Linked DNA regions of Thermochromatium tepidum ATCC 43061. The protein of the gene in region 1 binds, or shares a complex with, the protein of each later gene. Links are inferred from orthologs where the notes say so. Each region holds a gene or a part of one and is shown in the gene's direction. Other genes may lie near its edges. The genes, in order: E6P07_RS11710 and xseA.

Evidence for each region.
Region 2: the proteins of E6P07_RS11710 (region 1) and xseA are in contact, whole or in part, in a cryo-EM structure (PDB 8TXR), measured with the Escherichia coli proteins. The link is inferred for Thermochromatium tepidum ATCC 43061 from one-to-one orthologs.

What each region holds. Positions count from the first base shown.
Region 1 is NZ_CP039268.1:2,537,302-2,540,537, forward strand. Bases 100-3,016 are described here. They hold E6P07_RS11710 (exodeoxyribonuclease VII small subunit), read left to right. Parts: upstream 100-1,395; coding sequence 1,396-1,638; downstream 1,639-3,016. Other genes in these bases: parE (DNA topoisomerase IV subunit B), read right to left, coding at 100-1,262; ispA ((2E,6E)-farnesyl diphosphate synthase), read left to right, coding at 1,631-2,524; folE2 (GTP cyclohydrolase FolE2), read left to right, coding at 2,616-3,016. Also shown: more of parE, read right to left, coding at 1-99; more of folE2, read left to right, coding at 3,017-3,236. UniProt on the Escherichia coli protein: Bidirectionally degrades single-stranded DNA into large acid-insoluble oligonucleotides, which are then degraded further into small acid-soluble oligonucleotides.
Region 2 is NZ_CP039268.1:761,046-764,214, reverse strand. The notes cover bases 93-2,942. They hold xseA (exodeoxyribonuclease VII large subunit), read left to right. Parts: upstream 93-778; coding sequence 779-2,107; downstream 2,108-2,942. Other genes in these bases: E6P07_RS03425 (ATP-binding cassette domain-containing protein), read left to right, coding at 2,265-2,942. In the rest of the region: more of E6P07_RS03425, read left to right, coding at 2,943-3,169. UniProt on the Escherichia coli protein: Bidirectionally degrades single-stranded DNA into large acid-insoluble oligonucleotides, which are then degraded further into small acid-soluble oligonucleotides.

The sequences.
Region 1 (3,236 bases):
TCGCCCTCGACCAGGAACAACTCGGTACGCTCGGGATCGGTCGCGGTACAGTCGGCGAGCTTGCCGGGGAGCGCCGGACCGCCCTGAGTCGGCTTCTTGCGCGTGACCATCCGCTCGGTCCTTAGTCGCGCCTGGGCGGCGCTGATCGCCAGCTCGGCGATGCGCTCGCCCTCGGCCACATGCTGGTTGAGCCACAGGCTGAGCGAGTCCTTGATCACACCCGAGACGAAGGCCGCACACTCGCGCGAAGACAGCCGTTCCTTGGTCTGACCGGAGAACTGGGGGTCGAGCAGCTTGACCGAAAGGATGTAACTGACACGGCCCCAGACATCCTCCGGTGCCAGCTTGACCCCGCGCGGTAGCAGATTACGGAACTCGCAGAACTCGCGCACCGCCTCGGTCAGCCCGCTGCGCAGACCATTGACATGGGTGCCGCCCTGAATCGTTGGGATCAGATTGACATAGCTCTCGGCGATGGGTTCACCCCCCTCGGGGAGCCAGACCAGCGCCCAGCTCACCGCCTCGGTGCGTCCCTCCAGGTCGCCGACGAAGGGCGTGCTCGGCAAGGTCTCGACCCCGTTCAATGATTGGAGCAGATAGCCCTGGAGCCCGTCCTGATAGCACCACACCTGCTCCTCGCCGCTGGTCTCATCGCGAAAACGCACCTCCAGCCCCGGACAGAGCACGGCCTTGGCCTGGAGCAGATGGGTCAGTGAACGCACGGCGAATTTGGGTGAGTCAAAATACCTGGAATCGGGCCAGAACCTCAGCCGGGTGCCGGTATCATGGCGCTTGACCGTGCCGACGATATCCAGATCGCTGACCTTGTTACCATCCCTGAAGGCCATGTTGTATTCCTGGCCGCCGCGCTTGACCCAGACCTCCAGATGGCGCGAGAGGGCATTGACGACCGAGACCCCTACCCCGTGCAGACCGCCCGAGAAGCGGTAGTGGTCCGAGTTGAACTTGCCGCCGGCGTGGAGCTTGGTCAGGATGACCTCGACTCCAGGGCGCCCCTCCTGCGGATGGATGTCGACCGGCATCCCGCGTCCGTCGTCCTCGACCTCCAGCGAGCCGTCGGCATGGAGCGTCACCGAAATGCGCTTGGCATGGCCGGCCAGGGCCTCATCGACACTGTTGTCGATGACCTCCTGAGCCAGATGGTTGGGACGGCTGGTGTCGGTGTACATCCCGGGGCGCTTGCGCACCGGGTCGAGTCCCTGGAGGACCTCGATGGCTGAGGCATCGTACTGGCCGGTCATGGACGCGTGGATCTTTACTTATGCAAGAGACGGGATGGGTTGAATCCAACTGGGGTTGCCGGAGCGCTCGCCCCGGTTTGACCGTTCAGGCGGGCTAAGGTACCGTACCTGTAAACCCGGATTCAAACCCCCGATGAAACAACCCAAGACCCCGCCCCAACCCTCGTTCGAGCAGTCACTGACCGAGCTGGAAGCCATCGTCGATGCCCTGGAGCAGGGCGAGATGACGCTTGAGGACTCGCTTGCGGCCTTCGAACGCGGCATCGGTCTGACTCGCCTCTGTCAACAGGCGCTGGAGGCCGCCGAACAACGGGTGCGGATCCTCACCGACCCCCGGCCAGACGCCGAGCCAGAGCCATTCGACGCCCATGACTGATCACACCCTGGATGAATTTCGCACGCGCTGCACCGCGCGCGTCGAGAGCGCGCTCGACCAGATCCTTCCGCCTGTGAGCGTGCAGCCGTCGCGCCTGCACGAGGCCATGCGCTATACGGTGCTGGCGGGGGGCAAGCGGATCCGCCCGCTGCTCGCCTATGCCGCCGGCGAGGCGCTCGGACTCAAGACCGCCCTGCTCGACTCCCCGGCCTGCGCCCTCGAGATGATCCATGCCTATTCGCTGATCCACGACGATCTGCCGGCCATGGACGACGACGACCTGCGTCGTGGTCGTCCGACCTGTCATCGCGCCTTCGACGAGGCCACGGCGATCCTGGCCGGCGATGCCCTCCAGACCCTGGCCTTCCAAACCCTGGCCGAGGCACCTGGGCTGAGCGCCGAGGCGCGCGTCGCCATGGTCGGGGCACTCGCCCGTGCCAGCGGGGCACGCGGCATGGTCGGCGGTCAAGCGATGGACCTCGAGGCCGAGGGCAGACCGCTCGATCTGGTGCAGTTGGAGAATATCCATATCCACAAGACCGGGGCACTGATTCGCGCCTCGGTGCAGATGGGCGTGTTGGCGTATGGCGGACTCGACGCCGACCGGGCCGATCGCTTGGATCATTACGCCAAGTGTCTAGGGCTGGCGTTCCAGATCCAGGATGACGTACTCGATGTCGAGGGTGACACCGCCCAGATTGGCAAGACCGCCGGGCGCGACCAGGCGCTCAACAAGGCCACCTATCCGGCCCTGGTCGGTCTGGCCGAGGCCAAGGCCATGGCCCATCAGCTCATCACCGAGGCCATCGAGTCGGTCGCCATCTTCGGCGAACGTGCCCAGCCGTTGACCTGGATCGCCAAGGCACTCCTGGGGCGTAAGAATTGACCACTCGAACACCCTGCAGGGTCCGACTTGTCCAAGCCACTTGCTGCCCCTACCTAGCGGCCATCCGTATCACGACGATGACACAACCCTCATGGACTCACTGATCAACTCGCTTGCTTCGACCATCAAAGGCCGCGAGATCGCAGACGTCCAGCGTAGCCTGGATACCCGTCACATCGCCATCGACAAGGTTGGAATCAAGGATATCCGCCATCCGGTGCGGGTGCTCGACCGCAGCGGTACCGAACAACATACGGTGGCGACCTTCAACATGTACGTCTATCTCCCACATGACTTCAAGGGTACGCACATGTCGCGCTTCGTGGAGATCCTCAATCGCCACGAGCGCGAGATCAGCGTCTCGACCTTCAAGGTCATGCTCAGCGAGATGACCGAGCGTCTGGAGTCCGAGGCCGGCCACATCGAGATGCGCTTTCCCTTCTTTATCAACAAGAAGGCGCCGGTCTCGGGTGTCGAGAGCCTGCTCGACTATGAGGTCACTTTCATCGGCGAGATCCGCCATGGTCAGCCGCACATGGAGCTTAGGGTCACTGTGCCCGTCACCAGCCTCTGTCCCTGCTCCAAGGAGATCTCGGACTTCGGCGCCCACAATCAGCGCTCGCACGTCACGGTCCAGGTGCGCATGGAGCGCTTCATGTGGCTCGAAGAGCTGATCGAGCTGATCGAGCGCGAGGCCTCCTGTGAACTCTAT
Region 2 (3,169 bases), 1.8 Mb from region 1 along the record:
GGAAGTCCCTGGCCTTCTGGATGTCCTTGACCGTGATCAGACCGCGCAGCTCGAAGCGATGATTGACCACCAACACCTTTTCGATGCGGTGTCTGTGCAGGAGGGCGATGACCTCTTCGCGGCTCGCCCCCTCCTGGACCGTGACCAGCCGCTCCTTGGGGGTCATGATGGTCGAGACCGGCTCGTCCATGCGTGTCTCGAAGCGCAGGTCGCGCCCAGTGACGATGCCGACCAGTTCGCCGCCGTCGGTGACCGGGACGCCCGAGATGTTGTTGGCGTGGGTGAGTGCCAATACCTCGCCAATACTCATACGTGGCGAGACTGTGATCGGATTGCGGATGATGCCGCTCTCGTACTTTTTGACCGTCAGCACCTCGCGCGCCTGGCGCTCGACACTCATATTCTTGTGTATGATGCCGATGCCGCCCTCCAAGGCCATAGTAATGGCCAGACGCGACTCGGTGACGGTATCCATGGCTGCCGAGATGAGCGGGATGCGCAGATCGATCGCGCGGGTCAGTTTGGTGCTGAAATCGACCTCGTTCGGCAGCACGGTGGAGTGGGCTGGAACGAGCAGAACATCGTCGAAGGTGAGTGCTTCCTGGATCAGGCGCATGACTGGAGGCTCCGCGGATCGCGTCGAGAGACAGGAGGCCGGAGCAAAGGCGCAAAAGGCCCCGGCGGCTTGGCGCCGCCCGGTCGGAGCAGGCTCCCCGCCCCAACCGGCGGTGCTCTAGATAAACGTTTAAGTCTAAAATAATTGACTCAAAGAGTAAAGATGGGTTTCTCACGCGACATCCACAGCGTCTCGCGTCTGGTCAGCGAGGCACGTGCTGTACTCGAAACCGGCTTTCCGCTGCTCTGGGTACGCGGCGAGATCTCAAACTTTTCCCAACCCAGCTCGGGGCATCTCTATTTCAGCCTCAAGGATGCCGGGGCCCAGGTACGATGCGTGCTATGGCGTTCCAAGCGTCAGCGGCTGACCTTTGCCCTGGCCAACGGACAACAGGTAGTGGCACGCGCGCAGGTTTCGCTCTATGAGCCCAGGGGTGAGTTCCAACTCCTCATCGAGCATCTGGAACTGGATGGCGCGGGGGCGCTACGACTGGCGTTCGAGCAGCTCAAACAGCGCCTCGCCGCCGAAGGGCTGTTCGACCCGGCGCTCAAGCGTCCACTCCCGGCCTTCCCGCGTCAGGTCGGACTCATCACCTCGCCAACCGGCGCAGCGGTGCGCGACCTGATCACCCTGCTCGAACGGCGCCTCCCGGCCTTACCCGTACTGATCTATCCGGCCCTGGTACAGGGCGAGTCGGCGCCCGAGTCTCTGATCGCCGCGCTCGAGCTGGCCAATGCGCGTGCTGACTGCGATGTCCTGATCCTGGCGCGCGGCGGCGGCTCGCTGGAGGATCTCAATGCCTTCAATGACGAGCGGCTCGCACGCGCCATCCGTGCATCCAGGATCCCAGTGGTGAGCGGCGTCGGACACGAGATCGATTTCACCATCGCCGATCTGGTCGCCGACCAGCGCGCGCCCACGCCCTCGGCGGCAGCGGAATTGGTCGCGCCCTCGGGCGCGCATCTGAGCGAGCGCGTGGCGATGCTTTTCAACCGACTGGTCGCGGCCCAGCAGCGTCGACTCGACACGGCTCGTCAGCGCCTGGACGCGAGCCGGCGCCACCTGAATCTATTGCACCCGATGGCGCGGCTTCAGCAACAGATCCAGCGGCTGGATCGCGCCGAGTGGCGACTGCGCACGCTCATCGCCAACCGGCTCGGTGAGGCCCGCCGGCGTCTGCAACCGGTCGTCGAGCGGCTCGAACGCCAGATACCCGTGCATCGGATCGAGCGTGCACGCTGGCGATTGGAGGCGCTGGAACGCCGTCTGCGCCGTGCTCAGTCCGAACTGCTGACACATCGGCGCGAACGGCTGTTGCGCGCCGTCGCCGGACTAGAGGCGCGCAGTCCGCTGGGAACCCTGAGTCGGGGCTATGCCATCCTGACCCGCTGGCCCAAGGACGAGATCGTCCGTGACCCCGCCCAGGTCGCACCGGGCGATTGGCTCCGGATCCGGGTGGCCGGTGGGTGGATCGAGGCGGTGGCGCGTTGATTGGGATGAGGTTTCGCCTGGTCTTCCCTCTCCCCAACCCCTCCCCCGCGAGTGGATAAGGGCTAGGGTATGCGAATCGTTGGCGAACAGTGCCTGAACACAACACAATCTTCGCGCGAAAATTGTCGATCACCTAGACGCGGTTGACCAAGAGTTCATGCTGCAACTGAAAGACCTGAGTTTCCGTCGCGGCCCCAATCGGCTGCTCGAAGGGGCCACACTCAGCCTCTATCCGGGCTGGAAGGTTGGACTGGTCGGGGCCAACGGCTGCGGCAAGTCAAGCCTGCTCGCCCTGCTGCGCGACGAGTTGCACGCCGAGGCCGGCGAGGTTGTGATCCCGCCCGGCTGGGAGATCGCCCATGTCGCCCAGCATACCCCGGACACCGATCGCCCGGCCATCGAGTTCGTACTCGACGGCGATCGCGAACTGCGCCGGCTCCAGTCCGAGCTGGCCGAGGCCGAGGCGTCCGGCCAGGGTCTGCGTCAGGCCGAGCTGCACGGACGACTGGAGTCGATCGGCGCCTATGAGGCCACCAGCCGCGCCGCACGGCTGCTGCATGGTCTGGGTTTTGCGCCCGGCGAGGAACGACGTCCGGTCGACAGCTATTCGGGTGGCTGGCGGAGGCGGCTGGCCCTGGCCCGCACCCTCATGTCCCGTTCGGACCTGTTGCTCCTGGACGAGCCGACCAACCATCTGGATCTCGACGCCGTCATCTGGCTCGAAGGCTGGCTCAAGGCCTATGCGGGCACATTGATCCTGATCTCGCACGACCGCGATTTCCTCGACGCGGTGGTCGGTCATACCCTGCACCTGGAACACCGGCGTCTGACGCTTTACATGGGCAACTATTCGGCCTTCGAGCGCCAACGGGCCGAACGTCTCGCCCAACAGCAGTCTGCCTATGTGCGCCAGCAACACCAGATCGCCCAGATGCGCCGCTTTGTCGAGCGCTTCCGCGCCAAGGCGACCAAGGCGCGTCAGGCCCAGAGCCGCCTGAAGGCACTCGAACGCCTGGAGCGGATCGCCCCGGCTCATGTCGACTCACCCTTCCGCTTCGGCTT